2 regions of the Metabacillus schmidteae genome follow, and region 1 is predicted to be linked to the other one. Evidence: riboswitches for the same ligand, from Rfam matches in the RefSeq annotation. Region 1 holds a riboswitch; the other holds the start of a gene.
What was found. Region 1 has a riboswitch for cyclic di-GMP ahead of HWV59_RS24250 (hypothetical protein). Riboswitches for the same ligand answer to the same signal wherever they lie in the genome.
Positions count from the first base shown of each region.

Region 2: it holds a riboswitch for cyclic di-GMP, as region 1 does, so the genes downstream of both, HWV59_RS22705 (hypothetical protein) here and HWV59_RS24250 (hypothetical protein) in region 1, are expected to answer to the same signal.

Region 1 is NZ_CAESCH010000002.1:706,762-723,778, reverse strand. It holds gene HWV59_RS24315 (AI-2E family transporter) at 1-1,014, opposite strand, end outside; gene HWV59_RS24310 (HD domain-containing protein) at 1,304-1,834, opposite strand; gene HWV59_RS24305 (sensor histidine kinase) at 2,122-3,498, opposite strand; gene HWV59_RS24300 ((S)-benzoin forming benzil reductase) at 3,592-4,344, opposite strand; gene HWV59_RS24295 (PucR family transcriptional regulator) at 4,519-5,751, shown strand; gene ald (alanine dehydrogenase) at 5,880-7,013, shown strand; gene HWV59_RS24285 (hypothetical protein) at 7,192-7,383, shown strand; gene HWV59_RS24280 (YjfB family protein) at 7,455-7,628, shown strand; gene HWV59_RS24275 (sulfite oxidase-like oxidoreductase) at 8,008-8,607, opposite strand; gene HWV59_RS24270 (biotin transporter BioY) at 8,724-9,311, shown strand; gene HWV59_RS24265 (DUF6241 domain-containing protein) at 9,875-10,420, opposite strand; gene HWV59_RS24260 (hypothetical protein) at 10,672-10,836, shown strand; gene HWV59_RS24255 (Na+/H+ antiporter family protein) at 10,868-12,202, opposite strand; cyclic di-GMP riboswitch class I at 12,471-12,554, shown strand; gene HWV59_RS24250 (hypothetical protein) at 12,627-12,974, shown strand; gene HWV59_RS24245 (ketoacyl-ACP synthase III) at 13,040-14,026, shown strand; gene HWV59_RS24240 (leucyl aminopeptidase) at 14,125-15,630, opposite strand; gene HWV59_RS24235 (divergent PAP2 family protein) at 15,920-16,399, shown strand; gene HWV59_RS24230 (3D domain-containing protein) at 16,444-17,017, opposite strand, start outside.
Region 2 is NZ_CAESCH010000002.1:384,220-401,236, reverse strand. It holds gene HWV59_RS22760 (TerC family protein) at 1-15, opposite strand, end outside; gene HWV59_RS22755 (LCP family protein) at 658-1,527, opposite strand; gene HWV59_RS22750 (sigma-70 family RNA polymerase sigma factor) at 1,487-2,056, opposite strand; gene HWV59_RS22745 (PhzF family phenazine biosynthesis isomerase) at 2,283-3,176, opposite strand; gene HWV59_RS22740 (EamA family transporter) at 3,324-4,238, opposite strand; gene HWV59_RS22735 (hypothetical protein) at 4,298-4,468, shown strand; gene HWV59_RS22730 (pentapeptide repeat-containing protein) at 4,548-5,183, shown strand; gene HWV59_RS22725 (NUDIX domain-containing protein) at 5,567-6,007, opposite strand; gene HWV59_RS22720 (MgtC/SapB family protein) at 6,228-6,917, opposite strand; gene HWV59_RS22715 (GGDEF domain-containing protein) at 7,382-8,443, opposite strand; gene HWV59_RS22710 (HD-GYP domain-containing protein) at 8,679-9,590, opposite strand; gene HWV59_RS22705 (hypothetical protein) at 9,689-10,396, opposite strand; cyclic di-GMP riboswitch class I at 10,506-10,592, opposite strand; gene HWV59_RS22700 (AraC family transcriptional regulator) at 11,556-12,440, opposite strand; gene HWV59_RS22695 (EamA family transporter) at 12,559-13,467, shown strand; gene HWV59_RS22690 (DUF3231 family protein) at 13,516-14,541, opposite strand; gene HWV59_RS22685 (arsenic resistance protein) at 14,783-15,754, shown strand; gene HWV59_RS22680 (MFS transporter) at 16,062-17,017, opposite strand, start outside.

The DNA.
Region 1 (17,017 bases):
AGGTACCGCTAAAATCATTCCGATAACTCCACCAAAACTTCCTGCTCCAATTAATAATAAAATAATTGTTAATGGATGAGTGTTAAGTCGTTTTCCAATAATGAGAGGAGATAAAAGATTCCCATCAAGCTGTTGCACCACAGTTACAACCAAAGCTGCAAGCAACGCTTTTGTCGGTGAATCAAGCAGTGCAATGACAACCGCCGGTGTTGCACCAATAAACGGACCTAAATATGGAATAATATTAGTAACAGCCACTACAATACCAAGAACTAAGGCATAATCTAAACCAATGATCATATAACCGATAAAACAACCAAGCCCTACTACTAGAGACACAATCAGCTGTCCTTGTATATACGTTGCAAGTGTTTCGTACAAGTCTTTTAAAATTTTAAGTCCCTCTCCGCGATAAGTACTTGGAAATAGTTTTACTGCTTCTCCAGGAAATTTATGACCATCCTTCAGCATGTAAAAAAGAATAAAAGGAACGGTAACAATGGTTAACGTGATATTAGTTACAACACCCAATAGTTTTGAAAAGCTAGCTGTAATATTTTCCGGTAAGCTTGTTGCATAACCGGTTAATGTCTGTTCAATTTGATTTAGAGGCACATACTGCTGCTCCATCAGCCAAGTAAACCAATGGGTTTGAGACATACTTAAAATAAAATCAGAGATTTCTCTTGCATATGTAGGAAAGTTATTAATTAAATCTGACACCTGCTGTGAAACAATAGGTCCAATGAATGATATGATACCAGTTATAACTCCAACAAACACGATATAAGGAATTAATATAGCCAGTGTTCTTGGTACTCGGTTTCGTTCAAGCAGTCTAACAAGGGGGTTAAAAATAAAAAATAAAATCCCGGCAATTAATATTGGAAAGAATAAAGTCGAAGTAAACACAATGATTGGCTCAAATAAGAAAGAGACTTTTGTACCCACAAAAACGATTAAAAGCAATAATAAAATTTGTAATGTCCAAAAATGAACCTTTGATTTTAACACAATTTTTCCTCCAGTTTATTTCTACCTTTCGTCAACATTATAGGCATGAAAACCAAACATTAACCAAAAGATATACTAATGTATATAAATTTATACGTACGAAAATATAAATCGTTTCAATTTTCTGTTGCCTTTACAATATGAATCTACATTAAATTCCATTCTTTTCTTGTTTTGTTATATCCATCTTATCTTCTGGCAATCTTTCAGTCAAACATTCTAGTACTCAAGTTTGAAAAGCTTTTTAGCGAAAAAACAGACCATTAGCAGGTCTGTTTCATTTTAATGTCTATACAGATTGTCGATATTCAGAGATAAGCTGCTCGATTGTATAATCTAATCGTTCAATTTGTTTAATAGCATCTTCAACCTTCATTTTGCGGTAATGATGTTTACCAAATGGTTCTTCATCCATTTCATCTGCCTGCCTGACAATTTGTTGTAATGTGTTTTTCTTCATAGAATTTTCCGGCAAATAGGAATCAGTATGCAAGAGAATTGCAAGAGCAATTTCTTTAGCATATTTCCGATCCTCTCCTAGCCTGATTAAGAGCTTATGAGCACGTTCAGCTCCCTTAATTGCATGAATATCATTTTTAACATATGCATCATAATCCCATTCCCCATTGGTGTACCACTCATAATGCCCAATATCATGAAGTAAACCCGCCTTAGCGGCAAGGTCAGGATTTACATCATGCTTATTAGCGAGCTGAACAGCATATTGGGCAACTGCAATTGCATGTGAAACTCCAGAACGATTTAAATATTTTTGTGCAATAGGATGTGTAAAAACATCGATTAAGCTGACTCGTCGCATGGTAACCCTCCTATTTTTTCATGTTGGCCAATCTTACTGTTTACACGTAACACTTTACGCTTGATATTCAGAATAATCTAACATATATATAAACTTTCTTCAAGAAAAACGTTAATTTTTCTACCAATGATCGACCTTAATAAAGTGAGCTTTTATTATTTATATGTATAAAAATAAAATTTGTAACATTTTCTTTGAAAAAAGGTTGTTTAAACTTGTTGTTGATGAATTACTGTTCTATACCCAAAGCAAAATAAAAAAGAAACCACATCGTAGTTTCTTTCAAATTAAGGTTTATATGGTATGTGTACTTCAAACATTGTTGTAGATTTGTTGGATTTCACATTGATTGTGCCACCATACTTAAGCACTACTTGTTTCACAATACTCAGTCCATCTCCACGTGGAACTCCCCGCTTTTCTGTTTTGGTTGAAAAACCTGCCAGAAAAATTTTGTGAAGATTTTCCTTTGCAATGCTTGGTCCTATATTCTCTACTAAAAAGATATATTTATTCTGGGTAACTCGAGCCTCTATATTTATGAATCTCTCAGATTCTGGTCCTAAAAGGGTAGCATCAAAGGCATTATCAATTAAATTAGAAAAAATTTTAATTAAATCAATTGTATATATATGTTTAAACGAATGATCATCAATATGTAGATGCATGTCAACCTTCTCATTTTGTGCTCTTGCCCACTTGGATTGAAGCAAAATGAAAAGTGCCGGATTTTTAACAACAACCGGAAGTTCCATTGTTTCTACTTCAGTTGTTAATGAATTTACATATTCAAAAGCTCTATCCTCACGACCGATCTTCATTAACCCTTGAATGACTTGAATATGATTTAGGAAATCATGGCGAATCGATCTCATTGTATGAAGCATTGACTGAAACTCAACTTGGTAAGTCTCCTCTGCTTCCCCGACCTGTGAATACACATTTTTTCTGTACCATATTTGAAAAGCTATAAATATACTAAATGACAACAGAACTAACACACCACTCATAATGAATGAAGGAAAACTTTTTTGCATAACATCCTTTGTCAATTCCTCAACTGCTTCAGCTTTTGACTCCATCACAAGTGATCCACTATATTCACCATCACTATTTAATATAGGGACAGTAGCCATGATTGTATTTTGGTTAGAATCATCTTTTATTTTTAAGTATGAGGTTTTATCCTTGCTAAAATGGTGTTCAAATTCTTTAGAAAGCTCACAGCAGGCCTCTGACATCTTCATTTTACGTGTGCTAGATGCCCGAACAATAAGTTCTTCATTGGAATCTGGTTTCACAATATAAACATTTTCAGCCCCAAAGGATTTTTTTATTCTATTAAGTTGCAGCTCGAGTTCTTTATTAAGAGTAGTTGGATTTTCCGATAATTTTACTAAACTGGAATTATCCAAAAATTCTAAAGCCTGTTTTGTATTTGACATCGCTTGATGACCAATTGTTAGCTCAATTGTTTTCTTTGTATTTAAAAATGTAGCATATAGATTAGATACTGAGAAAACCAAAATAATGAAAATAGTGACAGAGATAATAACGGCATTCTTTTTATTTTTTCTTTTTCTAATTTTCAGCCACCTCTGTCCTTCAAACTTATCCCATAAGTGATATACTTTACCAAATTTGTATCTATTGATAATATACAACAGTTGACATTTTATGGGGTAAACATTCTTTCTAAATTACCATTATACTACAAAAATAACCCTTTTGTCACAAAAACAAACATTACTTTGTACCTATATAAGTTCCTTTATATCGTATATTCTTCCATTTTCTAATGAAGAAGATAAAAGGTTGATTAATTTTTTTGCGACAAAGCTTGGTGAGCGGAGCATTCCTTTTTCATGATACTCCTTGAATTGTTCAATAGATGAGAATTCATCCTTCGTTGCATTTCTAATTGTACCCTGCATATATGTATCCATAATACCCGGTGAAAACGCAATTGATGTAATTTTTGTTTGTTTTTCTTCTTGTTCAACACCCACTGTTTTTGTATACATATTTAATCCGGCCTTGGTGCTGCAATATGCACTCCAGCCTGGTACAGGTCGATTCGCTGCTCCTGATGTAATATTAACAATGACAAGACTTGCAGAGGTCCCTTTTGTTTTTTCGATGAATGCCTCACTCAATAATATTGGAGTCAGGAAATTTAGATGAACATGTAAAACTAATTCCTCATGCTTTGCACTACCTGCTTCTTTAATTGGATTAACGGTACCTGCATTATTAATTAATGTAATCTTTTGTGCATGATTTATATTTATCTGTGAAAATAACTGGTTTAAAACGATAGGCAACTGCTGGATATCTGATAAATCACATTCAATAAATGATAAAGGTGCTTGTTTTTCAGCAGCTATTTTTTTAAGAGTAGAGCTTACAGTCCTGGATAAACATATAATGGCACTATTTTGATCATCTATTTCATTTACAATTGCTTCACCTAAACCTCGAGATGCACCTGTTACAATATAATAATTCATCTTAACAACTCACTTTCTTTTGGTTCGTTCTTCCAATTCCTTCTCTTTTTTAGCACAGCCTGTCCAGAAAAGCAAGAAGACCATTCTTCATATTTGCTTTGACAAACAGTAACCATAATACTAAGCTAAAATCAACATATACATATATAAATTGCGAATTAAAGTAGGGATAACATGACTGGATTTTCAAAAGACCCTTTTAACTATCATTTTGAACACCTTGAAGATGTAGCAGAAAAGATTAGTGAAGTACTTCAATGTCCAATTACGATAGAGGATGTAAACCATAGATTACTAGCATACAGTACCCATGATGACAGAACAGATCCTGCACGAATCTCTACTATAATAGGAAGAAGAGTTCCGGAAAAGGTTATTAACAGTTTGTGGAAAGATGGAACAATCCCAAAACTTCTTAATACTGATGAGCCCATTCGTGTAAGTAATATTGATGAAGTTGGCTTAGGCAATCGCATTGCCATATCAATTTGGAAAAATGAAGAGGTGTTAGGTTTTATATGGGCTTTAGAAATTGAAAAGCAGCTCCAACAAACAGATCTTCTACTTTTGAAAAAAGCGGCTAGAGCAGTAAAAAACAAATTGCTGAAACTACAAGTTCGAAAAACGAAAAAAGAAGAACGAAATCAAGAATTTTTTTGGAAGCTGCTCACTGGACATGTCTCAACAGAGCATGAGATTACACAAGGTTTCCATGAGCTTAATTTACATGTTCCTTCTCCATTTTCAGTCGTCATCTATAAGTTTCCTCAGGAAATAAATGATGAAACAGAGAAGAAGCTTTCTTATCTGCTTCAAACTACCCAACAGGTAACGATCCTTTTATACACATTTGATTATGACGAGCTCATCATCTTATTATCAGCAAAGAGTTCTGCACCTCTAACGGAAATTAAACACTTTACATATTCAACAATTCGCCAGCTTGTAGAAAGATATCAACTGAAAAATGTAACAGCAGGGATAGGAGGAATATTTTCTTCACCAGTTTACATTGAAAGAAGCTATAACGAAGCTGTGGCCGTACATTCACTTAAGAAGCGGTTCCCCAAAGAAACAACTGAATTAACAAGTTTTTCTGAACTGGGTTTTTATCAATATTTAGATATCTTATCACTACAGCTTAAAGAATCCGGTCATCAACATTACTCACTGACAAAATTAAAAGAATATGATCGGCGGCATAGCACAAATCTTGTTCAAACTCTTGAAGTGTTTCTCGATCATGACAGCCATGTGCACGAAGCTTCTAAAGCACTTAACATTCATATTAATACATTAAACTATCGACTTAAAAGAATTTCAGAAATTGGTGAATTAAATCTCAGAAACATGAATCAAAAGATCACAATTTACTTATATTTAAAACTTGAGCATATGTCTTTGTGATTTTTCACAAACGTGGTTAAAACCTTTCTCATTTTTAAACAAAGATATTTATTTCATTTTTATTTATACTTGTATTAATAAATAGAGATCATATATAAATATTGACTTTAAAGGAGGAAGGTTTTCTTATGATTATCGGAGTTCCAAAAGAAATTAAAAACAATGAAAATCGCATAGCCTTAACACCTGGTGGAGTAACACAGTTAGTAGCATTTGGTCATCGTGTCTTAATTGAAGATCAAGCCGGTTTAGGAAGCGGTTTTGAGAATGAGGATTACAAACAAGCAGGAGCTGAGATTGTAGAAAAAGCGGAAAAAGTATGGGCTGAATCCGAGATGGTAATGAAAGTAAAAGAACCTCTGCCATCTGAATATGCATACTTTAGAAAAGGATTAATTTTATTCACCTATTTACATCTAGCGGCAGAGCCTAAGTTAGCCCAAGCTTTAAAAGATAGTGGTGTAACAGCGATTGCTTATGAAACAGTTTCCGTAAATCGTACGTTACCATTGCTTACTCCAATGAGTGAGGTTGCCGGACGGATGGCATCACAAATTGGTGCACAATTCCTTGAAAAACCTAAAGGTGGAAGAGGTATTTTATTAGCTGGTGTTCCTGGTGTGAGCCGTGGTAAAGTGACGATTATCGGTGGCGGTGTGGTCGGTACAAATGCAGCAAAAATGGCAATTGGCTTAGGTGCTGATGTGACGATTATAGATTTAAGTGCAGACCGTTTACGTCAGTTGGATGATATTTTCGGTAATCAAATTAAAACATTAATGTCAAATCCAATGAATATTGCAACATCTGTCGCTGAAGCTGATTTACTCATTTGTGCAGTATTAATTCCCGGAGCAAAAGCGCCAACTCTCGTTACGGAAGAAATGGTCCAAGCAATGAAGCCGGGATCTGTTATTGTTGATGTTGCAATTGATCAAGGTGGAATTGTAGAAACAGTTGACCATATCACAACACATGATAACCCAACATATGAAAAACACGGTGTTCTGCATTACGCTGTTGCAAACATGCCTGGAGCTGTTCCTCGTACATCAACGATTGCACTTACAAATGTTACAGTTCCTTATGCATTACAAATGGCCAATACAGGTGTATATCGTGCTATTAGCGAAAGCCCTGCACTCCAGGCAGGAGTTAATGTTATGGATGGAGAAATCACATATAAAGCTGTTGCCGATGATCTTGGGTTTATATACAAATCAGTTACTGAAGTCTTAAAAAGGGAACATTTAATGAATTAAGTATCACTATTATCAAAAGGCAGATTCGTCTGCCTTTTTTGTATTATCAGAAGGCATAATAATTTTATAAGCTTTCACCTTTAGAGCTTGGCGAAAAGCCAAGTTTTTCTATTTGTCAAAGAAACATATTTTGTCTCATTAATCACAAACTAAACTGTATGAAAAAGGAGGAATGAGAATGCAAAAAAATGCCAGAGGGTTTGTCCAAGATTCCGTTTCTGCTTTAGAAACAGCTAAGACTTCATTACAGAGTGCATTGCAAACTATAGAAAAAGGGACAAATCGCGAAAAAATCGGAGTTTCACTTCAATCTGTTGAAGCTGCTCTTCAACAATGCGGCCAAACTGCCAATGTGTTAGAGCAAGCTTAATTAGACTTCTTTAAAAATTTCCTTCATCATTTGTTTACTTAACCGATACAAATGATGAGGGGGTGAAAATCGTGGATATTGCAGCCTTATCAATTGGGTTAAATCAGGCATCTCTAAGTCAAAACGTTAGTATCGCATTAGCTAAAAAAGTAATGGAAACTTCACAGCAAAGCAACGAACAGCTTTTAAAAGCTATGGAAGCGCCACATCCTAACTTAGGAAACAGCATTGACGTAAAAGGTTAGCACCATGTCCCCTATTATTACGGGGACATGGTAATCCTATTGTTTGACCATTATGACAAAAATTTTTCCGCAATGTCGAAATTCCACTAACAATTCTCCTTATATTCCGTTCGCTGTTTGGCAAAGCTTATGTAGAGGCAAGACAAGACATAATCATCATCTCAGCTTAGTTATCCTACTATACATCCATGTCTTGCCGGCTATACACATGATTCTCTTTCTTATGTAAATATTAAGCCTTGTTTCTCATCTCTAGTAAATTAAAGACAATTGATAGAAACTATAATAGTATAGGATGAATTTTTTGACAGTTATCCTTGGATAGCTTTTTTTCGAAGAATTTCTTTTAGCTCAATGTCAAAGCTTTATCTCCCTAGAATTAATCAAAACGATACCTTTGTTCGAGCCAAGGATTTCCCTCCATATGGTAGCCATTTCTCTCCCAAAAACCCGGATGATTATGCTGTGTAAACTGAATCCCTCTTATCCACTTTGCGCTCTTCCAAAAATAGAGATGGGGAATAACAGCGCGAAGGGGATAACCATGCTCAGGAGTTAAAGGTTCATGATTATAGCTATGGGCTAGTAGAGTTGTTTCTCTCATAAAGTCATCAATTGATAAATTTGTCGTCCATCCTTCTTCTGCATGTATAATGACATACTTTGCTTGAGATTGTACGTGAACACCCTCTAATAAATCTGCTGTTTTAACCCCTTGCCAACATACATCTAATTTAGACCAACCCGTTACACAGTGGATATCATTAATTAATTCTGATTGAGGAAAATCCTCTTTTATTTCCTTTAATGTAAAAAGTTTAGGATGATCGACCAATCCATAAATTTGTAGATTCCATTTACTAATATCCTCATAGTAAGGAACGTTTCCTGTATGCAAAACAGGAAATGCCGTTGTAACGTTTTGATTTGGCGGAACCCTTCCGGAAGGGTGTGGTTTTTTCTGCTTTCCAAAATACATGACAATTCCTCCATATTCACTTATGTTAATGTTAACTAAAACTTTAAAACAGTTGACAATCTTTTCTCGTTTATATTATTCTTTCTTTAAGAATTTGTTTTAAAGGGGGATATACGATGAAAAGAAAATTAACAACATACGATATTTCATTAGTTGGTATGTTTGCCGCACTAATGGCTATTGGTGCTAATATTACGTCTTGGGCGCCATTTCTTCAAGTGGCAGGTGTTCCATTATCAATGCAGCCATTTTTCTGTATTTTAGCTGGACTATTATTAGGCAGCAGACTTGGGGCGTTATCAATGACGATTTATGCACTAGTTGGAATGGCCGGCGCTCCTGTTTTTGCACAGTTTAGTGGTGGGATTAGTGTTTTATTTCAAAGCACTGGCGGATTTATTATTTCTTATATTATTGCAGCTTATGCAGTTGGTAAAATTCTAGAAGTTAGTAAAGAAAAGAAGCTACCTGTTTTCATGATTGCATCATTTGCAGGCATTACTCTTATTTATATCGTAGGGACGACGTATATGTGGCTTGCATTAAATGTATGGATGAATGCTCCAATGTCATACGGTGCTGCTTGGGGTGTTATGGCATGGTTTATTGTAAAAGATGTTGCTTTTACGATTTTAGGTGCATTGCTGGCTCCTCGCATTTATTTTGCTGTAACGAAGGCAGCTAATAAAAGAATTGCGGCGTAATGTATGAGTAATAAGCTATTTTAAAAGCCTTTGTTCTCGATTTTAAGGTACTTACTTAAATATATGACTTAGAAATGACGTATGAATTGGCATACGTCATTTTCCTTATTTATCAACATTTCTACGAAATCCCCTTAACTTTGGCATAGCAATTGACAACATTATTATGGTGGGCAATGAGTATTGTACAATTAAAAAAGATGGTCAATTCTTCTGTCATTTGCAATCCAATTTTATTGATTGATCGAGAGGGTCTGCACTTATCGGTTGTGGGAAAGGGTAAACACCTAAGTTGAAAAATAGACGGAAAAATTCCGCTTATTTAGTAATTACTATTTAAAAGAGCATAAATAGACGGAGAGATTCCGCCTATTAACTCGAAAAATGTGAAAAAGGGAGGTTTTTCTTTGCATAATCGGAAAACCTCCCCTTATTTATCCCCGAAAAGAGCTCCATTCTCCATCTAACCGGAAAATCTCCGCTTATTTTCCTTTTGCTGGTTACTCGACTCAGGACACAACATCCTATAAAAGACACAGGTTTTTAGAAATTATTTGTTTTATTTATTTAATACTCTCATCATACTCTTCCAAGTACTGTTGCTCCTGCTCTGCAGACATGACACCTGTTGCTTTACCGATTGTTCCTCCTTGTAAGCTCCAGATTTCATTGTGATCTTCATCAGCTTGAGAGAAATCTCCAGCCTTCCAACGAGTTAAAATGTCCAACAACAATTCCTCATGGTCATATTGACCATTTTCTATTAAGTTGATCAGAAACAAAATTCGCTCATCCGTCATTTCAAAATGTAGCCATTTTTCATCTGCAATTACCTTTTGATGACTCATTCCGTGCATATAGTTGAGAATATCTTCTTCAGATAAAGTTGCCTGTTCACTTCCGAATGGATTGTTATTCATAACAACTTCTTCTGATACAACTTCTTTCGTGTTGGTACTTTCTTCAACTTCTTCTGTTACGTTTTGAGCAGCTGTTGAAGTTGATTTAGAATTCATCATATCAAAGAAAATATACCCCAGAAACCCGAAACAGACAGTAACAACTATTATACTGGCTATCATCCACTTATATTTTTTTATCCAAGACACGGCAACAACCTCCATAGAAAAACTTTGCTTGTCAGCTTAGTCAATCGTTATTTCTATCAACAAAATATTTCCGATCCTAATAAATGAAGATAGTCTAGTATAATCATACAATGGATAAAATAGGAGAAACAAGAAAAGACTTTGTCGAAAAAAATCAGATTCATATTTTTTTTAATTTTGTGCTCTTATCTGTATAATGTTTACTAGTTTTGGCAATAAAAATAGTAGAGTATATGAAAGAGGTGTAGAACATGAAGACATTGGTTGTAAAGAAGTATTTTTTAGATATAAAAGACAGAGAAGCTTTTGAGAGAGAGATACTGGAACAAAATCCTGAATTAGTAGACACAATACTAGAATGGGATGACGAGGAATTAACGGAGAAATTAAATATATTGAAAAAAAACTTGGTTTGAACAAAGCCAAGTTTTTTTTCGTTAAGATATTCTATAGAATTATCGCTGCGATCCACCCAAAGATAATAAGGGGGATATTGTAGTGAATAAAGGTTGGAACACACGTATCCCAAATATGATGATGATTTCCATCTGCTGCTAAACCAGATGTTGGACCAAGTGTACTGTCAGAAGCAGGTGATCCTGCATCACCAAGTGCTGCTGCTGTGCCTACTATCGCAATCGTTGCCATAGGGCTGAATCCCAATTGAAGACATAACGGTACAAATATCGTCGTAATAATAGGAATCGTCGAAAAGGATGAACCAATTCCCATTGTGATAAGAAGACCAACGATTAGCATTAGCAATGCACCTATTGCCTGATTTCCGCCAATCAACCCAGCTGCATCTTCTACAAGCTTTTCAACATGACCAGTTTCCTTTAATACACTTGCAAATCCAGATGCTGTAATCATGACAAATCCGATAAATGCCATCATCTTCATTCCGTTTGTCACCAATGTATCTGCTTCATTACGCTTTACTACTCCGCCTAGAAATAAAATGCTTAAGCCAGCTAATGCACCAAAAATCATTCCTTCAACCTCTAATTTTTGAGAAAGATATAGTTGAACAGAAAGTGATACTATAATAGCTAGAACGGCTATCGTTATACTTTTTTTCGTATACTCTTGAGTCATTTCTTGACCAGGTATTTCACGATTTTCATAGTGTCTTTTTTTACGATACGAAAAGAAAACAGCTATAAGTAGACCACAGACCATTCCGATAGCAGGTATAGCCATCGCTTTTGGAATGGAAGATAAGGTCACAGTTAGTCCGCTTTCTTCCATATTCATTTGCATAACTCCATGAAAAATGGCCCCAAATCCTACAGGTAAAAACATATAAGGTGTTATTAATCCAAAGGTAAGGACTGATGCAATTAATCTACGATCTACCTCAAGCTCATTCAAAACCTTCAAAAGTGGCGGTATCAAAACCGGGATAAATGCGATATGAACTGGTACTAGGTTTTGTGAAAAAATCGCCATAATTAGAATTAAAAATACAATAAGTGCCTTTGATAGCGTTTTTCTTCTTGCTTCTCCATCACGACCAACTATTTTTATCACACTTGATACCATCGCATCTGGTAATCCGGTTTTCGTTAATGCAACGGCAAAAGCTCCTAGTAAGGCATAGCTTAGTGCTACTGTAGCATTTCCACCTAACCCACTTGTAAACCTCTCAATCGTTGTGGCTAAACCTAAGCCTCCAGTTAATCCACCTATTAAAGCCCCTATCACAAGAGCAAAAACAACATTTATTCTTAATAAACTTAAAATTAGCATAGCAATAACTGCTATAATGACTGCATTCACCTTCAATACCCCCAAAAAACACTTTAGTTTACTAATATGGTAGAGAAATAAAACATCGGAATTAAATTTATCATATATGTTTTTATTCTGTCAATTAGTATACTAAGATATTATTCAAAATAATCTCTTAAACGTTAAAGAGACTTTAAATTCCTACTGTTATAAAAGCCCTTTCTTTCAAATTCTTAAAAAACATTATCTTTTTATATTAAATTTTTTTCCAATATGACGATATTAAAGATGGCCTATTTTTTATGAGAAATATACTGGTCTAACAGGGCAAACTTATTGAAAAATAAGGACGCAAAACTATGGGTCTAAGGCATATTGCTATGACTGCCAAGTTGCACATCGTGAATCCGGTTTTAACCCCTTCTTGGTTGTCCGCCTTAGAACCTCGCTTACAAAAGAGAGGAGAAACAATATGTCACAAGGTAGTTATGAAATTAAAGTAAATCGTGGTGCAAAAAACGTGGAGATGTATATTGGTGGAACATTTACACCAACAGATGTACAAAACTTCGTTAGTGACTATAAGAATAAGATTTCAGTTATTAACGCTAATGAATTCACTTTAGAAATTGATTGCACCTTTATGGATCTTCTTAAACAAGAAATGATTCCAAGCTTAGAAAATTCGTATAAAATGTATAAGGAATCCGGTTTCAAAAAAGTGGTATTCAAAATTAAACAGAATCCTGTATTAAAACTTCAATTAAATAGACTTGCAAGAAGCACAGGATTATCAAACGCCGAAGTTATTGAGAGCTAAGAAGTGTCAGGATGAATCACTCATCCTGATTTTTTTATTCTACAAATAAATAGGGGGAATACACTTTGCAACATATAAGAATCCATTCTATTGATATTTATCATCCAACAAAAGTCGTTGATAACACATACTTTATTCATCATTTTCAGCAAAGAGAAAAGGATATCACAAGATTTCTTGAACATATGGGAAGAAAAAATCGTTATATCATTGATAATCCAGAAGAGAATAGTTTAACGATGGCCATAGAAGCAGCCAAACGAGTTCTTAATAAAGCAAAAATGAGTGGAAAAGATATTGATATTATCATGTTCTCGTCACAAATTCCTGAATACACGTTTCCTACAAATGCTACTTATCTACACAATGCAATCGGGGCAGGGGCACACACAATCATTTTAGATTCGAATGCTAATTGTGCCGGCATGACTGTTGCTGTTGATTATACTTCTAGATATATGCTTGCAAATAAGCATGTTAAAACCGCATTAATTGTAGGGGCAGATTATAACTCTATCATTAGTGATCCAGAAGATGAAATAACATACTCAAATTATGGTGATGCTGCAGCTGCTGTTATATTAGAAAAAACAGATATAGAAACAGGTTTTATTGATTCTATTTATTTTACAGATTCAATCAATATGGATAAAATCTTATATCCCGCAAAAGGCTTATCGAATGTACTCCAAAACAAAGAGGCAGGAAAGTATATTAAGTGGCTTCCTTTTGATGGAGATATCGCTCTGCCTCCTACTTTCGACATGATTCAAAAGCTTTTAGAGCGTAATCATTTACAAGCAAGTGATATCAACTGTTATTGCTTTTCACAATTCTCTTTAGCCAATATTTTAAAGATAAAAGATAAGTTTTCCATACAGGATGATCAAATAGTTTATGTGGGTGATCGTTTCGGATATACAGGGACATCCAGCCCCTTCCTGGCATTACACGAGGCAATAAATAGAGGAACTGTTAAAAGAGGAGATACTATTTTATTTTGGACGATTGGTGCCGGTTACCAATTAGTTGCCATGTTATTTAAATATTAATCAGGGAGGCAGCTGTTAAAAAAGTGACAGGTAAACATATTTTTACGTATGTACCTGTCACTTTTGTTTTCTACCAACATGTCTTTCAAATTTCGATATTAGTTCCCGATCTCAAACCTCTCAACAAATGCGGCTAATGTTCTGGCCATCACACCTGTCGCCCCTGATGGACCAAGTTCACTTTCCTTTGAGGTTGTTGCTGTACCTGCAATATCAAGATGGACCCATGGTGTATTCTCAGCAAATTCACCAATAAAGGTTCCAGCCATGATTGCATGTCCTTCCCGGCCAGGTGAATTATTGAGATCAGCCATCTGACTATTTTGCACTCTTTTTTTATCACTCTCTGAAATCGGCAATCGCCAAACAGGCTCATCACATTCATGTGAGGCTTGAAGAACTTGCTCAAACAACTCTTCATTATTTGTCATAGCACCAGTCGTCTCAGTTCCTAAAGCAATGATAACCCCTCCTGTTAAGGTGGCTACATCGACAAGGTAGTTTGCTCCGTGGAATTTCGCATATGTAATACCATCTGCTAAGGCTAATCGACCCTCTGCGTCCGTGTTTAAGACCTCAATTGTTTTCCCGCTTAAAGAAACAATCACATCATCCGGCTTGAATGCCCCTCCACTTATCATATTATCTGTTGATGGAATAACGGCAACAACATTTTGCTCAGGTCTTGTCTCACCGATAATCTCCATGGCTCCTAAAACTGCTGCTGCACCACCCATATCCGTTTTCATGCCAACAATTCCATCCTTCGGCTTAATTGAGTAACCACCCGTATCATAGGTAATTCCTTTTCCAACAAGCCCAATCACATCTTTCCATTCTTCTTTTCCCTGATACTTTACCACAATCATTTTCGGCGGCTCTTCTGAACCCTTGTTAACAGCTAGTAAGGCCCCCATCCCAAGGCGCTCCATATCTTCCTTTTCAAGAATCTCATACTCAAATTGGTATCTCTTGGCAAGCTCGACAGAATACAAGGCTAATTCAGTTGCTGTTAACAGATTAGGGGGCATATTTGTTAGTGTTCTTGCACTATTAGTGCCTGTTCCAAATGCATATCCAACCTCAAGACTGGATTTAATTTCATCCAGTTCTCCATTTTCTGAAAAGACATAAACAGTCTCAATCATTTTTTCAGGTTCATTTGATTTTTGCTTATAATCTAAAATTTTATATGTAGAGAGAGCAGATGCCTCTGAAAGTGCATAGGCAATATCATTTATGTCATTTTCTTCATTAGAAAAAGTATCAAGCGCAATGGCAAGACTCTGATGTTTGGCCTTTTGAATAGTTTGAAATAACTCTCCAAACACTCTCTTTAATTGATCAAAGGAAAGTTTCTCTTCTCTTCCTAATCCAACAAAGTAAATACGTTTAAAGGAATGTTTTCCAAGGGTATGTAGCTTAGTAATGGATTTATATTTTGTTTGCAGATCTCCTTCTTTCAATAACTGAGAGAGATCACCATTAAGCTGTTCATCGATCTCACTAGCTAAACCTGTTAATTTGCTTGTTTTTTGATATAGTCCAATAACAAGTGTATCTTGATTTTTAATTTGGTCTAATTGATGATGTACTTTAAATATCATTTCTGCACCTCCATATATGTATACTATTTTATTTTAATGCACAAAGTTAAAAAAGTATAATAAGGTGTAATAAATGATGAGAAAGGTTTTCTAAACAAATTTTATAATGAGTAGGAGATGAAGAACGGTAATATGCTATAATGGAGAAAATCTTTTTATCTATTTACAGTTTAGAGAGGTTTTATGCGGTTGACTCTAGAGATTTAGATCAATATGGTATTACTCCAATCAATCTGTATAAATAGATGAATACTCCCTAAGAATGCAGAATGAAAGGAGCATAACATTGGAACTATTATATAATTTTCCCTTACTCGCTTCGCTTGCAGCTATTTTCTTTGCACAATTTGTAAAAGTTCCGATCTATTTTATTGTTTCAAGAAAGTTGGATTGGACCTTAATCACAAGTACAGGCGGGATGCCGAGTTCACACTCAGCTGCTGTTACTGCCCTTTCAACTGGAGTAGCACTTGATCACGGTCTGGATTCCTCTATTTTTGCGATATCAGCTGTTTTTGCTATTATAACCATGTTTGATGCAACGGGTGTTAGAAGACATGCCGGTGAGCAAGCTACCGTTCTTAATCAGCTCGTATTAGATTTCAACAAATTTGTTGAAGAAGCAAAAGTATGGCCTAAGAAAGCTGAGCAAGACAAACAAAAAAAATTAAAAGAACTGCTTGGTCACCAACCTATTGAAGTCTTTTTTGGAGGTCTAACAGGGATTTTACTCGCCCTATTATTACACTACATCTTTGTTATGTAATTTCTCTTCGCTAAAATACATAAAAAGCTAATGGCCCATTTCCATTAGCTTTTCGTTTTACTTTTTATATACTTTTCCCTAAATACCTGCATGGATTCTTCTTCATTTAATCGCTTTAATTGTTCTTCAGTTAACGTTCCATCACCCATTTGAACCACATAAACATCCAGTTGTTTTTTGCCCCAGTTATTATAAACATCTTTTACCGTTTCATAATAGAGATCTAACCGATTTCCTTTAATCGCTCCACCTTTATCGGCTACGACTCCATAGCCATATCCAGGAATAAAGAGAATTGTCCCTAAAGGAAATATGTCTAGGTCAGCTGCAACTGTTGAATATAAATCACGTTTTACTTTGACTCCTGAATACGTAATTCCATAGCTTGGATGATTAGGGTTTTTACCTGTTGATTCTACACCAGCTGTATATCCTGTTGCCACTACTTTTTTAACTGGATATTTTGACCAGTCTATAGCTTCCTCTAAAGTTATATCCTGTTTTACCGCCTCAACACTAGAAGATATCTTTGTTTGTACTGCCGGTTCACTATTCATTGACTTAAAAGTGAGACCTAAAACACGAAATGTATCTCCATTGTGCTCACCCTTAGATCGC
Region 2 (17,017 bases), 320 kb from region 1:
CCAAATTGACTCCATCTGCCTCTCTCCTTACTATTACAAAAATACATATAAAAAGTTTCGATAACTATAGGCTTCCCGATTATATAACTGGTACTCAAATATAAGAATGCTAATAATTGTTATTCAGTTACGATCTCGGGGCTTATCCTATTCCTTTAGCTTTTTTGAAGGTAGTAAGTACTGTGCATAGTTTATGTGTGGCTTTGTGATGTTCGCTTACTTAAACCATTTTTTGTCACAGTGTTTTCTAAAAACAAAGCCCTTTTAAAAAAGCCTTTGAAATAATCAGAGCCTAGTCATCACTTTTAATACTTTGTCCACTATTTCCCTTTATCGGAAGAAGAAAAACGGTATTTGAAAACTTTCTCTTACATTCCTATTAATTCTAAGGTTTCTATCCACAATAGAAGTAGATATAATAGCTGCTATTACTTCGGTAGATACTAAATATGTATTGAAACTAAAAAAGATTAGAGGTTATGTTAACTAATGAGAATTCTGCTTCTCACCTAATTTTATTCTTTAATGCCTATTGCTTCTATTCGCACCAATAATTTTAGCATATTTATCCACTGAAAAGGTGAAATTTTAAATAATTTTGTCCTAATACTAACAGGCGTGAGCTTCTAAAAAAGTTCACGCCTGAATGCGGTCTGTTTATTTGAATGACTTTTGTAACATTACAAGGTTTTCTTTATTGATTTTCTCGCTGTAATTTCCGTTAATATACTGATCTTCAATAGTAATTTGTTCATCAAGTTTTAAATTGCTGCCAGATAACAGCACTTCATCAAACTTGTCAATTTCCTTTTTTAAAATAATCGAATAGAAATCTTCTTGTTTAAATAATTCCTCTAATACTGTGGCAACTCTCATATTTCTCCCATTATGGCCTCTGGGGTCTTGAACTCTCATAGAAGTAAAATCCACAAATTTCTCCGCTGTGTTTAATGTTACTACACCTTCATTAAACTGACTGTCACCGTGTGTAAAATCAAATTCATTTTCGACTTGGATGTCTTGTTGGTTTTCAATATAATTACCTATCTCATGGTCATGAAGAACAAATTCTTTTTCTACTTCAATTGATAAAGCTTTTTCTATATCTTGAGCTGTCATTAGATTCTCAAAAAAAGTATTTTCTACATAAAGTTTATGATAGATCGGGATGTATTTAACACCATTTGTTTTATAGTTAATATTTATTAGTAAAATACTTGGTTCTGCTTCTCGGGTCATTACTATTAAATAATTTATTGATTCATTTCCAATCATTTCATTAGACTTTACTTCGTCTCCTAGATTGGCTGAATTTCTATGTAAGGTAGATATATCAAAACTAAAAAATAAAATGAATGCTACAGCGACAACAGTTATTAAGGCAAATAGTGGTTTGTATCTTCTTTTTTCGCTTCTTCTATTTCTGAGTTTTGTTATTGTATTGTTCTGAAGTTGCTCTTCAAAATTAATATCCTTGTATAACGTTTTATCCAATGAAGTTTTTAACTTGTTTAACTTTTCTTCCATCTTTATCGACCTCCTTTACATATACTTGTTTAAATTTTTCTCTCCCCCTGGATAGCCTTGTTTTTACGTTGGATTCACTTATATTGAGAACATTTGAGATTTCTTTAATTGTCAATTCCTCGTAGTAAAAAAGATTTAACACTTCTCGATATTTTATGGTTAGCTTAAAAAGACACTTTGCAATAATTTGTGCCTCATCATCATCCATTAATTGTTCCTCTATATTTTTCTCTTTTGTTGTTATTAGGAATTTAGAAAAGGGAAGCTGTGATACTTTATTTTTGGGACTCCTAAGAAAGTCCTTTGATTTATTAATAGCAATTTGATAAATCCACGTTTTTAAGGAGGAATTTCCTTTAAATTGATGATGCTTTTGTGCAAAAGTAATAAACGTTTCCTGAACAATATCTTCCGCAGTTGTCCAATTTTTCACATATGAATATATAAGTTTCAACAAAGATGTACCATATTTGTCCATGACCTCTCTTAAATAATTTTCATCTACAAATGATGCTTCACGATCATTCAACTTAACCACTCCATTTAAAATAAGCTATCCCTTAGACGTATAAAGTTATTTTAGGTTACAAATTTCCTAATAGAAAAACACGGCTTGCTGATACGATTATTTATGATCGTATAAAAAAAAGAAATCGCCATATTTAGAAGCAATCCCTTTAGGAGAGCACAACTCTTTTTGCAGGAAATGCGCATAACAAACCTAGTATCGTATAAAATCAAAAGTTTCGTACTTTTTACAGGGTGATTGAAAACTCCTTTACATAAACAGCATTTCCTGTAATCTTTATATCTTCATGATCTTCAGACTTTGTGACCTGCACCATAACCCTACCTTCTTTTCCTATTTCATGGCCTTGCTCGACAATAAGATGTAAAGGATTCTCACTTTTGCCGTTAATATAGTTGGTATAATATGCCCCCATCACTCCAGAAGCTGTTCCTGTTACTGCATCTTCGATTGTTCCGGAATAAGGTGAAGAGAAGTGACGGGCATGCATGTCTGCCTTGTGATCAATGGTTTCCAAACAAAAAGGATGAATAGATGCTCTTGGCATTTCTTTCAATATAGAAGGGAATAACTTATTTTGAGGTTTCATTTTTTCGAAAGCAGCAAGATTTACTATTGGAATTAGCAATGTCCATGTACCTGTACTACCGTATAGAATTGGTAAGTCATGATCAATATCTTCATGTGTTAAGCCTAATGAATTGGCCAAGTCTTCTGTTGAACCATTAAATTCTTTAAACTGAGGTGCCGCCTGTTTCATTGTTATGTATACTTCATTTTCACCGGTTATGTCTATCTTTATCGGTAATACACCAGCTCTGGTCTCAATCATTATTTCTTTTTTATGTCCTAACACCCCTGTTAACCTTAAGGCATAAATAGTCGCGATTGTTGCATGTCCACATAAATTCATTTCATGACCTGGAGTAAAATAACGAATTCTCAGATCAGCAATATCTGATTTAACAGGAAAAGATGTTTCATTAAACCCTACTTTAAACGCAATTTTCTGCATCTCCTCATCTGTTAACTCATCTCCATTAAGCACTATTCCTGCTGGATTTCCTTTATTAGGTATATTGCTAAACGCATCGTAATGATATACTTTCACTGTTTTCATTTAGTAGTCCTCCTTAGTCATTTTTATTAAAATAAATTTAAGCGTATGTTTCCATTTCAATGACAGTTTAGCATACATTCCCCATCATTTTCAGAATTTTATTAAAACAAAAAATAGGCTAAACCTTGGAGGTCTGTGCCTATTTTTTCACTTTGCCTTTCTTAGCAAAAGTCCATTCTTTTCTCTAAAAGAATTCGATAAAATTGAACGATTTCCCAAAATAATGCCTAATAAAATAATAAAAACGCCTACCCATTGTATCCATTCTACCTGTTCTGATAGGACAAACATTGACAATAAGACTACCACTGGTAATTCAGATGCTGTTAAAATCGAACCTGTTCCAGGTCCTACCTTTGGCATTCCTATTGCAAATAATATTGGAGGAATAACCACGCCAAATAATCCTAATAAAGCTCCATATGGTGCGATAGTCAAGATTGTTTCAGGATTTATCCAGGATAATGGATTTACAATAATTAGCACGGTCACCATTGATCCTGTTGAAAGAATGGCACTTCTTTGTATAGCTGGAACTTCCTTTTCAACAAAACCACTTGTTAAGAGAAATAGTGAATAAGTTAGTGCAGCAAGAATTCCCCAAATAGCACCCAATACATCAATCGTTTTTTCTCCGGAAGATATAATACCTGCAGCCAATATAGAACCAAATAACACGATACAAATGGACATAACCTTTTGTTTGGAAGGTTTATTTTTGAAAATTACCCATTCAGCAATTGCCCCGATCCAAACAAATTGAAATAAAAATATGATGGCTAGTGATGCGTCTAACGTTTCTAAAGAATAATAGTAAAAAATGCCCGTTAATCCCGTTGGAATCCCACTCAATAATAATTTTATGATCTGTTTTATGGTTAGCTTTTGCTTCTTTACAAATAAGGCAAGTACCCATATTATAATTGTCCCGATTATGACTTGGCTTCCTGTCACCTCAAACATCGTAAATCCAGCTCCATAGGCGAGTTTTACAAAAGTTGATAATACACCAAAACTGCAGCCTCCTAGAAATACACACATAACATAAAACCATGCTTTCATCATGATTCCCCCTCATTTTTGACAAATAAAAAGCCACACAATTATCGGATGATAATTGTGTGGCGAAAAAAGAAATATTCTTTAAAAATCCACAACGTGAAAATTTTAGCTATTTAATTCAACAGTATTATAACAATGAAATGAATAAAAAGACAAGAGTCTATTCCTCGCTGAACATTACCAAGTTAAAGGGAGGGTTAGGTTTTGTACATACTGCCGACCAAAAATAAAGACTTATATTTACTATAAAACTTCCCTATAGTAACTTAAGAAGAATGCTTATTCACACATAGATAGAGAGGGAATGTTATGAAAATTGATTCACCTACCATACATCGTGATTTACCCCTTAAAAATTTCAATGATATTTTTTACGAAGAAGATCCTGAACTAGAATTATGTCAAATACATGAGGCTGTTTTTGATAATGAAGTATTACCTAGAGTTCGTTTCTATAAGATGATTTTAAAAAATTGTAAGTTTCAACATACTGACTTTTCAAATGCTGATTTTACAGATGTCGTTTTTGATAACTGTGATTTCTCAAATGCCAAATTGTGCAATTCTTCCATCCATAGAGTTGAATTTGTAAACTGTAAATTACTCGGTACAGATCTTACAGAGTCAAGCTTAGGAAATGTCCATTTCAATAATTGTTTACTTAACCTTAGTGGATTTGGTAATTCTAAGTTAGAAAAGGTTATTTTTCACGATACAGCATTAGAGAATTCTGATTTTTATGAGTGTAAATTCAAAAAAGTTGAATTTACATCATGTAATATCAATCTTGCTAACTTTGAAAGAACTCCACTGAAAGGGATTGATATAAGTACTTCTACTTTTGAAACACTTACTGTTTCTCTTTCAGACCTTAGGGGTTGCAAAGTGTCAACTTTTCAGGCCATTCAATTTTCTGCCCTGTTAGGGTTGATCATTGCTGACTGATTTTTTCCGCTTTCATTTGAAGAGAAAATTAACCTGCCTAAAGGCGTGAACTATAAATGTTCACGCCTTTAGACTTGTTAGGTACAATTCTTCATCAAGCACTCAATTACGAGGATTTAATTTGTTTGACATAGCATTACTTTGCCGCTCAGAAATGATAGTCTGCAAAGATAATGTTGTCGAAATTTGTCTAATCGTAAATAAATATTAATAATCGTAGATAAAGCAATCAAAATCGGAGATAAATGTTAATAATCGTAAATAAAGCATCCAAAATCGAAGATAAATGTGAATAATCTTAAATAAAGCATCCAAAATCGAAGATAAATTGAAATTTACATACATTAGCATGCTGCTCAAACTGAACGTCTTTGAGCTGTCAACTACCGAATAAATGCTCTCTCCCTATTAGCCAGAGCATCATCTAACCACCTTGGATGCATCTTTAACAAGTCCTTCGGCAATTGGTGAACGTCAAAAAACTTCATCTCTATTGATTCCTCTAAATTACAGATGAGCTCACCCCCTATTATTTCAGCTAGAAAGCAAGTGGTGATAAAGTGAACAACTTGACCATTTGGATAGGAAAACACCTGAGAATGAGGATCGGAATAAACACCGATCAGTTTATTAATTCTTATATCTAAGTTTGTTTCCTCTTTTACTTCCCGAATAGCTGCCTCTGATACCGTTTCGCCGATTTCTATATGACCTGAAGGGATGCCCCATAACCCTACATCTGCTCTTTTCTGTAATAAAACCTGATAATTTTCATTGAAAATCAACACCGCCACACCTGCTTTTACTTCAGCAATATTCTTCATACAATAAACCCTTAAAATAAAAAAGGTCCGAGGGAAAGATATCAGCGCATTACAAATACACTGAACCTTTCCCCTCGGACCTTTTATGTCAATAGGTGCCTTTTACATATGTAAAAGATGCAGCCCTCGGTCACAGACCTATATAATAGCGGAACCCTAGCTGCAATTTTCCAGTTCAAAAGAACAATATTCTCTTATTCGTACACATATTATTTTACTTCTACAAAGATTCCATTTCAACATGAATCACGTGATTGATCTGTTTTAAAGTATAATAAACCTCTGTTATATATAGTTTTTCATTCACAACTAGGATTAGATCTAACTGCTGAAGTTCACCTTGTTTGATATCTTTCACTCTAACTTTCTTTGCCTTCATATCTTTTTGTTTAAGTTCCTTTAAGACTTCTGTCATCTTCTCTTCATCGTCAACCGTAATTTTTACTTTTAAATCCCGCTCTCTTAATGATTTGGGACCGATATATTTGAAGATAAACGGAATGATTTCTACACTAATGAGGATAAGAAATGTAGCTATGGTAGCTTCGAACCAAAATCCAGCTCCACATGAAATCCCGATTCCACCTGCACCCCAAACCATGGCTGCTGTTGTCAATCCTGAAATCATATCGTTGTTTCGTCTTAAGATAACACCTGCACCTAAAAAACCTATACCTGAAACGATCTGGGCTGCTAATCTTAAAGGATCCATCGGTCTTATGTAAGCCTCTGCAAATTTTTCAGCCGATTCAATCGAAACAGAAGTTAATAAACAACTAACAATACCGATAACTAAACAGGTTTTCAAACCCAACGGCTTTTTCTTTAATTGGCGTTCCAGGCCAATAATTGTAGATAAAATGGCTGCGATTCCAATATTGAAAATAAAAGTATTTGGTTGAATGATCATGGTTTTTCTCCTGATGAATATACATTTTTTTATTATCATTTACAAAGTGTAAGATTGTTAAATAGAAATGATCAAAATGATTTAACTCCAATTTTTAACACATGCTTATTACATATTCCCTTTACAGATTGAATTAAAACATAAAAAAGCCGTAATTAATTTAATAGTGACTGAAAGACGCAACTAACCTACAGGTAAGCTTAATAAGAGGAAGAAAATATATAAAGGCAATAATTAAAAACACAATAAAATTCAGAGAAGATTTTATTGTGTTTTTTGTCATTATTAGTTTATTCTTTTGTAATTGGAGAAGTAGTCATGCTCGTTGAGGCTCCGTGTCAAGTTGTAATTAATCACTCAACTGTATAGGAAGAGGTCAAACAAGTAAAAGTGTACATGCTTAGGTGAACAAAAATGAATATATTATCTAGTCATTTATAAAACAAAATAAATTAATTATTGTTTTATACCTTCACATATGAATGGACAATTTGGTTTCTTCCTCTATCCTTCGCCTCATATAGAAGTTTATCAACCTTTTCTATCAACTGACCTGGATTTTCACCGTTTTGTTTACAACTTCCGAAACTCATTGTTACAGAAAAGGGTTCCCCTTCACAGACAAAAATATGGTTGGAAACAGATTGTTTGATTTCAACTAAGAGCTTGTTCACCTCTAATTGTTCATAAATATAAACTATTATGGCAAACTCTTCTCCTCCATATCGGAAAACCTTCCCTTGTTTTTCTGGTATAATCGAATTAACAATTTTCCCAATTTGACGTAATACGTTATCTCCCATTACATGTCCATATTTATCATTAATTGATTTGAACTTATCAATATCTGCAAGAACAAGGTAAAAATTTACGCCGTATTCTAAATCGTTTCTTAAATTTTCCTGGAATGAACGGTGATTTAATAAATTCGTAAGATAATCACGATTAGCAGCTTCGGCTAACACATTTTTTTCTGTATGATGCTGCCTTTCCCTCGATACAATAATTCCACCTAAACCACCAATTAATAACAAAAAGAAAACTTGACATAAAAAAAGAACTAAGCTTTTTATTGAATAGACACCTGAAACTTGTATAAAAAAAATGATAGTGTATATCGAAATAAATAAAATTGCAGCTATCATTCCTCCTACAAATCTCCAATAAACAGCAATGTGTAAAAGAATTAAATATGCCACCGGAAACAACGGGCTATCAATTCCTCCAGTTAATGGGATAAGTGCACAAAAAGCAATAAAGTCGAAGAATGGTCCTCCTTTAGTCATTATTCTATACATCCTCGAACCTTTAGGTGACCTATGTAAATAATAATCTGAAGTACCCATATATATAAATCCAAAGACAACTAAAGCTATAAATAGGTTAAGTTTTAAATAAACTGGATTTTCAACATATTGAACAGTGAAGACAACAATTGCAATTACTAAAAAAAACCAACGCAATGAAGAAAAAATTACTTCAAGTGCATGATATGATTGGTAAGCACTCTTTAATAAAGATTTCAATTCGTCCACTTCCTGTTAATAACTTTCTATAATAGTTAATATTTAGAAATATCTCTATCATGTTTAGACTAAAAGCTAGTGATTCGGTAGATCTAAAAAAACAAAGAGGTTTTTATCGTAGTAATAATTTAAACTTAGCTGCGCAAGCTGTTTGTGTTGAAAACTCCCAATGTGTCTAGAGGATTATTTAATAAAGTAATAAAACGGCTGAGAATCTGCCGTTTTTTCGTAAAAATTATTTTATCCTTCCTTCTTCTTTTAAGATTTCCTCAAATGCTTTTACGACATCTTCATCATAATGTGTTCCCGATAATCTTATTAGTTCATCTATGGCAATTTGGTCATTCATTGCCTTTCTATAAGCACGATCCTCTGTCATTGCATCAAAAGTATCACTCACTGCTATGATCCTAGCTTCAAGTAGAATTTCATTTCCTTTTAATCCATATGGATAGCCTGTACCATTTAATCTCTCATGGTGCTGTTCAATAATTGGAGCAAGTTCTTCATAGGATGTACCATTAAGCATTTTAGCACCATCAACTGGGTGTTTTTTTATTAATGCAAACTCTTCATCAGTTAGACGGCTCGGTTTATTAAGGACTTCAATAGGGACATGAATTTTCCCAATATCGTGAAGAGAAGCTGAAATTGTAAGATTTTCTAAATTCTCTTTATTTAACTTGAGCTTTCTTGCAATTTTTACGGAGTATTGTGCAACTCTTTCACTATGTTTATAAGTGTAACGGTCCTTTTCTTCTACTTTATTTACTATTTCAATTAATGCTGATATATCTTTACTTATATGTTTAAATACTTGTTCTGTAAAAACACATAGAAGAGATAACTTAGATAAAGTAGTAAAATGAATTGGATCTTTTAAATCTCTTGCAATAAAATAATCCTCTGGACCTAAGATATGCCTTTCATTTTCAAACTCAAATGAGACGTGTCCTGATAGAATAAAGTAAAATTCTAATGAATTTGGATTATCACTTGGATATACGTAGAATAACCTTCCCTCTTCTATTGTCTGATGCAATACCTCGGCTCCATCTCCTCTAGTAAGCAGGCTAAATTCAACATCACTATTTAATTTTACTTTTTCTAATGAAGAACCTTTTTTTCTCACTTGGAAACCAGCCACTCGTTTCACCCCAAACCCTGAATAAATAAAAAACGAGATCAATAGAGTTCCCGTTCCTCATATTTTCACTACATTTCTATAGTACATATTACTTATTATTAAAATCCTACAACTCTAATCGGATCAATCCAAACCCAGCGATCAGCAAATCTTACAAGTTTCCAACTACATTCTGCAATAACTCCTTTTTCAGCTGCTTTCTCTACTGTTTCATTTGACATTTTTAACGTTTCATCGTAAACTTTTTCAATTGTTTTTTCTAAGTCTTTAGTATATTTTTGTGTTCTTTCAGCAGTCTTTGCTGATTTTCCATCTAATTTTCCCTCTAATTTTGCAATCTTTCCCTCTATTTTTTCAGTCTTTCTTTCACCATTTACTGCCAACATTTCTTCTGTTAATTCAATAATGCCTTCTTGTAAAGCACTAATTTTTTCATTTATCTTATCTTGGTGTTCTTTCATTTTTTCTTCAATTTTATTTAATTTTTCTTGAGCTTTCTCTGCTTTATTAGAATCTATTGCAGTTTGTAATTCCTCAACTGCCCTTTCCCTTTCTTCAATTAATTTAAACATTTCTTTTCCTAATTCTATTTCTTTGACATCGTTAAGATATTCAGCATTAAGTTTATCTGCCTCTTCTACTGCCTTTTCAATCTTTACATCAATATCCAAATTTGTTTTTTCAATTAATTCAAGTGCGCTTTTCACATCTTTATTAGGTACTTCTGTATTCTCCATAGCAAATACGCTTGTCCCAACGCTAAAAGATAAAGTCATTGCTAAAATTGTTGATAATAGTTTTTTCATTTAAATCCCCTCCGATAATTTATACTCACTCACCTAGTTATGAGTCCACCCTCTGTTTAATCAAGTGCTAATGGTCAAAAAAGAGACTATTGGAATAGCCTCCATGCTATTCGGTAGTCCAGCCACCATAATTTTCGAAAATTGTAGGTCTGTGACTTTGTGTCCTTATCTTTCAATAAGTTTGCCATCATCGTAGGAAAATTTTATTATCTGATAGAGTTATATGATACTTTTTTCCTATCTAAACGAATTATATATTAGGCACTTTTTTCCTTCAATAGTGGTTTTTTGTAAAAGCATGGGTTTTTATGTCGAAATGAAGATTTTTAAAGTGTTTTTATACACAGGAGGGTGAAAAAGGAGTATTTTTCACTTTTAACTTTATGTTACCTTACTTCTTAGCATATCCTTTTAAGAATGGCCAAAAGAGGTCCCTCAGTGAAACAACATCTTATCTACAAGAATCAGTAAGCTTAATAAGAGTAAGACAATATATATAGGCAATAATAAAAAAACACAATAATAGCATCATCCATCAGCATGGGTGGACACTTGCCTGGTCTTTTATCTTTAATATCACAACATATTCTTTATTAGTGATCCATTATAGGAAGCCCTGGATTGCATGGGTTTTATCTATTGTATTTGTGATTTTTTTATGGAATATATTTGACCCTCCACTTCCTAAATAAAAGGAAACAGATAACGATTTCTTGGAGAAAGATTGGTAAATGCATTGTAAGAGGACTGTGCTGTCTTCGGAAGTTAGGTATCAATTAAATCGCTAAGAACGATTATTTCTTCATATATTTGCTCCTTGATCTGTAAATCATGACATTTATTATACTCATTAATTAACAAATTGATTTGTTTCATAAAGAGAATCATTTCTTCATTTGAAATCATATTATTTCAAGCTCCTACCATATGTAATACCATTATTTTAGGTAAATATTCCTGGTTATTCAAGCCTAATGTTTTCATATCGAAAAAAATGTGCATTCTTTTTATGGAATGCACCTAATCGTATGATTATTTGTTAACTCGACCACTCTTTTTGCATCATTTAATTCTATTAATTTTAACGATAACTCATCATTGATTTTTTTTATTAACATTCAATTCCCTCCCAATCTTTTTTTAAACTGAAGTTGCTATTTCAAGGGTGAAAAGTCTTTTTGTATGCTAAAGGTGTCATATGCATCGCCTTTCGAAATTTATCAATGAAATAGCTTGTACTATTAAAACCTACTAAATAGGCCACTTCTGTGACATTAGCTTCTGATTGTTGTAGTAGTGGTAAGCTTTTTTGAATCCTGTAATCAGTCACATAATTCAAAGGTGTTTTCTTCACCATTTTTTTGAAATACCGACAGCATTCAGAACGGCTTAATTGTCCTGCTTGTGCAATATCGTCTAAAAGGATTTTCTCATTATAGTGAAGATGAATCCAATTTAGCATTTGCTTCATTCGCTTACTCTTTATCAATTCGGTCTGTTCATACTCTAATTGACTTCCATTCAATATGAGGTTTTTCCAAATTAATGTTAGATGGACACTAATATCCATTTCATAGAATGGCGATTTTTGTTTTACCATTTGATTAATTTCTAAAATAGAGTTTACTATATTTCCCGCCCAAAGTTCATTTGGAACCAACCGTATATAAGGAATATTTGTCGCCTGCATAAAGGGGGATACAAAGGTTGGAAAAAGCTCTTGGGATACGATAAAACTAGGAGAAACATTTAAACATATATAGACACATCCCGAGTCATTCCTCTCTTTTGCCATATGCAGGCATCCGCTATTTATGAATACCCCCTCACCTTCACTAACATCAACACTTTCATCATTTATTTGAAAAGTTGCTTCTCCTTTTACAACGAAAACAAATTGAAATTCTTCATGCCAGTGAAGTGGTATATATCCATTTATATTTTTTGATATTGTTGTTTCGTAACATGCAATTGGTAATAAAACTGTACGATGTTCAGTTAATTCTTTTAAGCTGTTATCAATCTTAAAATCTTTTATTTGCATATGTCCACCTCAATATCCTTATATTTTTTGATTCGATTTATGTATTCTTCCGGGAAATTACCTTTTATTATTTAAGATACTATAACACAATTTTTATATATTAAGGAGAAAGTCATACATGAATAGAACAAAAGGAATACTTCTTGTTTTAACAGGGGCTGTGTTTTGGGGAATTGGCGGGACAGTTTCTAAGAAGCTTTTTCAAACATATGGGATTGATGTAGATTGGCTGGTGACAACCCGATTACTTATTGCCGGCTTTTTACTTCTAACCGTTCAATTTTTCAGAAAAGATCGTTCGCAAATACTTGGTGTTTGGAAAACAAAAAGGATTGCTATTCAATTGCTGATTTTCGGGTTATTTGGAATGCTTGCGGTTCAATATACTTACATGGCCTCCATAAAACATGGTAATGCTGCTGTGGCAACATTATTGCAATATTTAGCACCGGTCATGATTATTGTTTATTTACTTTTCCGCAAACAAACGATCTTCACACGAAATGATTTGCTGACTGTATCTCTGGCACTTGTGGGCTGTTTTTTCTTATTAACAAACGGATCAATCTCGCAACTTTCTGTACCCATACCAGCAATCGTTTGGGGTGTTTTATCCGGAATAGCTTTAGCGTTTTATACTCTATATGCAATCCCTTTGCTGAAGCAATACGATTCTCTTGTCATTGTTGGCTGGGCAATGATAATCGGTGGTTTAGCCCTTAGTCTTATCCACCCACCATGGAAGATAGCTCTAAAAATGCTACCACTTGAATCGTATTTTTACTTAGTCTTTGTGATCGTATTTGGAACGATGATTGCTTTTTGGTTTTATATAGAGAGCTTACAAAGTTTAGCACCGAAAGAATCGAGCCTACTTGGAAGCATCGAGCCGCTTGCCGCTGTTTTAACAACAGTTTTTTGGTTAAAAGAACCCTTTGGACTTTTCCAATGGGCAGGTACAGCTTGTATTTTAATGATGATTGTTTTTTTGGCTATGAATAAGTCTTCATCAAAGGTACATTCTTGAAATGAAAGGCTGGTACTTCCCCTAGTGTAAAAAAAGGAAAATAGCCTATTAATCAGAAGCTAATTTTCCTCTATCCGCTGCTAAGGGAGGTATTTCCATCCAGCCTTTTTCAATCATAATATCTGCTGCAGATTCAACAAATTTTGAAATCTTCATGAATGACTTCGTATAAACAAGCCCTACATCATGTCTTCCGTTTACAGCCACTGAATTACCAAACGCCCTTATTTTCATTGAAAACATGTCCATCTTATGAAAAAGCATAAGCTTATCTGAAAAAGGAGAAAAAGTAGAAGATGTAACAAGATCATCAAGAAATGATGGTGCTGGCAAATTGTCTTGTTGGAGTTTTTTCATATAGTTTTGAATATTGGCTGCGGTCATATCTGTGCCCCATTCAAACAGTTTTCGTATCTTTTCATCCTTAACTACTTGAGCGAATGCCATGATTAACGCTTTACTTGTTACATTATTTTCAATGTTATCGTAAAAATGGGCGATTTCTAATGCATGTAAAGGGCGTCTATCCCCTAAGAAACCAGTTAAAAAGTTCTCACTAGCAAGAGCAGGCTTTTCCGGAACTGGAATAAGGGGTGGTTTCATAATTAACCCCTTACTCATTAATAGTTCTTTAATTTGGTCAACCAAATCAATTGTGGAAATCATAATATATCTAAAAAATTCATTTACATCTTTCCTAAAAACAAGAGGGATACCTGCATTATAAATACTCATTCCTGCTTTTGCTACATATTTCAAATAATGAACATAATATTCATCCTGAAATAGACGTGGAGCACCTAAATTGACATCCTCATCACTAAAACCTAACGGAATAGGATAATTCTCTTTTTCCATAATATCCTTCGTAACTTCCATGAATTCTCCGCATAGTTTTAATGCATTTTCTAATAACGTTTTTATGTCCTTATCCTCCACGTGTTGGAGATAATAATTTAAAATGCATTTTGACATGCTGTTTCCCATATATGTAGCCCAAAGCTTACCCAATTCTGCTGACGTTAATCGTTCGTTCGTGCTTGTTTTATAAGAACCCACTTTTATCGGTTTCATGGTTAATCCTTTCAGTCCATTTTCATTTAGTATTTTTCATATTAAGGGTCCTTATACTGAACATTTTTCTTCATATGAAATTTTCAACAAATTCTCACCCCCTAAGCTTTCGGTTTAGTTTTTTTAAAACTAAACAAATATAATTATGATACTATTAAGTTAAAGTTCATGACTTATTCATAAGTCTCTTTTAACAGCATCACAAACGTCAATTTAGAGGCAATTAAAGGGGCAAACAAAAATGCTTTCCAGAGAAAAATTAGAAAACAATCAAGTTTGGCTATATGTCATTGTACTTATACTAGCAGCTTGGTTTGGATTATTCCTCCCTGATATCGGAGCACAATTAGATGTAACAATTTCTGTTGCTATCGCTATTTTAATGTATAGTATGTTTTCACAGATTCCTTTTACTTCATTAAAAGAGTCATTTGCTAATCGTCGTTTTATCTGGGCTTTACTAACGGTTAACTATATTGCCGTTCCTATTGTGGTGTGGCTTTTAGCAAAGTTATTACCCGACTATCCGCCGTTATTGCTGGGGGTCTATTTAGTTTTACTGACACCTTGTATTGATTATGTAATTGTTTTTACAGCTCTAGGTCGTGGAAATGAAAAGATTATGCTAATTTCTACACCTATTCTCTTCATTACTCAAATGCTGCTATTACCTTTGTATTTATTTTTGTTTATTGGGGTTGACGCAGCAGAAATAGTGGATCCGGGTCCATTCCTTGAAGCATTTTTTGGGCTTATTGTTATCCCTTTAGGACTTGCTATCGCCCTACAGATATATGCAAAGAAATCTCATGTTGGTAATAAAATAATAGATTTTTCAGCCTGGCTTCCTGTTCCATTTATGGCTCTTACTCTTTTTGTTGTTGTTTCGTCTCAAATAGGTAAACTTTCAACATATATTGACTTGATTCTCAAAGTAATACCTATTTATTTTGCTTTTATGATCATTATGCCGATTATTTCAAGAATTATTGCAAAGTGGTTCAAGCTTGATATTGGTTCAGGTCGTGCTCTTATTTTTAGCGGAGCTACACGTAATTCGCTTGTCGTGCTTCCACTCGCTTTAGCTTTACCAGATAATTTAAGCACATTAGTAGCCGCTATAATCGTGACACAGACAATCGTTGAACTTGCAGGTGAGTTAATTTATATACGATTGGTACCTAATATACTTTTACGGGAAGAAATAGCTTAATTTCTTATGACTTTTTTAAAAATGGCTGTTTTCGCTAAGATTGTTGCTTATGAATACTTATATACTTCTATAGTGGAATGGAGCGGAAGACAATCGACTCCTGCGGGAAGTAGAGGAAAGGCTGAGACCCCGCAAGCAAAGCTGAGGAGGCTCAGCTTCCTCCCCGGCGCATGGATTGTCTGAAGCGCAATGGAACGAACTAATTACTAAACTTTACTGCGTTAAAAAACACCAAAGTATGCGAAAACAGAATTAAAAAAAACACCTCCTGTTATCGTATAAATCGAATACGAGTCAGGAGGTGTTTTTATTTTTTACTACCACGGGACCAGACTACAACTGGGATCAACAATAAGGATAAAATCCCCCCAACAAGCGACAATGTTGGAAAACTCGAACCAGCAACGATCATTCCGGATAAGGCCCCTCCAGAAGCTCCTGCTAAAGCGATTAATACATCCACCGTACCTTGGGTTTTAGCTCGTATTGAAGGTTCAGTTGAATCAACAATTAAAGCTGTGCCACTTATTAAACCAAAATTCCAACCTAATCCAAGTAATGACAGAGCAATTATGAGTAGAATCATAGAATCTCCTGGTGCAAAAGCTGATACTAAACCTGCCAGGAGTAATGTAGCTCCTGCTGCGATAGCCATAGCAGTGCGTCCCAACTTATCAACCAATACACCTGTAACGAGTGAAGGGAGATACATTGCACCAACATGAAATCCGATTACAAGACCTATTTCACCTAAACCATGTCCGTGATGTCTCATATGAACCGGAGTCATTGTCATAATAGCAACCATAACAATTTGCGTCAGAACCATAATCGTAGCACCAACGATAATTCCTCTTTTGTTCTCTATTTCAACAGTATTTGCGGATCCACTTCTGTTAGATTCTTGTTTTGACGCTTCTATTGCTTTTGCGATGACTAATGGATCAGGACGAAGCATGATGAAAAGGACAAGACCTGCTAAAATATATGCTACTGCTGATAAAATAAACGGACCTGCTAGTGATGGAATACCAATAGCAAGAGCAAGAGCCCCCATAACATTAACTAACATTGGACCTGCAACTGCACCAAATGTTGTGAAAACCAGTGTTATACTAACAGCAGTTGCTCGCTGTTTATCGTTTGCAAGATCAGTACCTGCATAACGAACTTGTAAATTTGTCGCTGTTCCTGCACCATAAATAAGGAGGGAAACAAACAAAAGGATTACACTACTTATTATAGCTGACAGTATAACTCCTA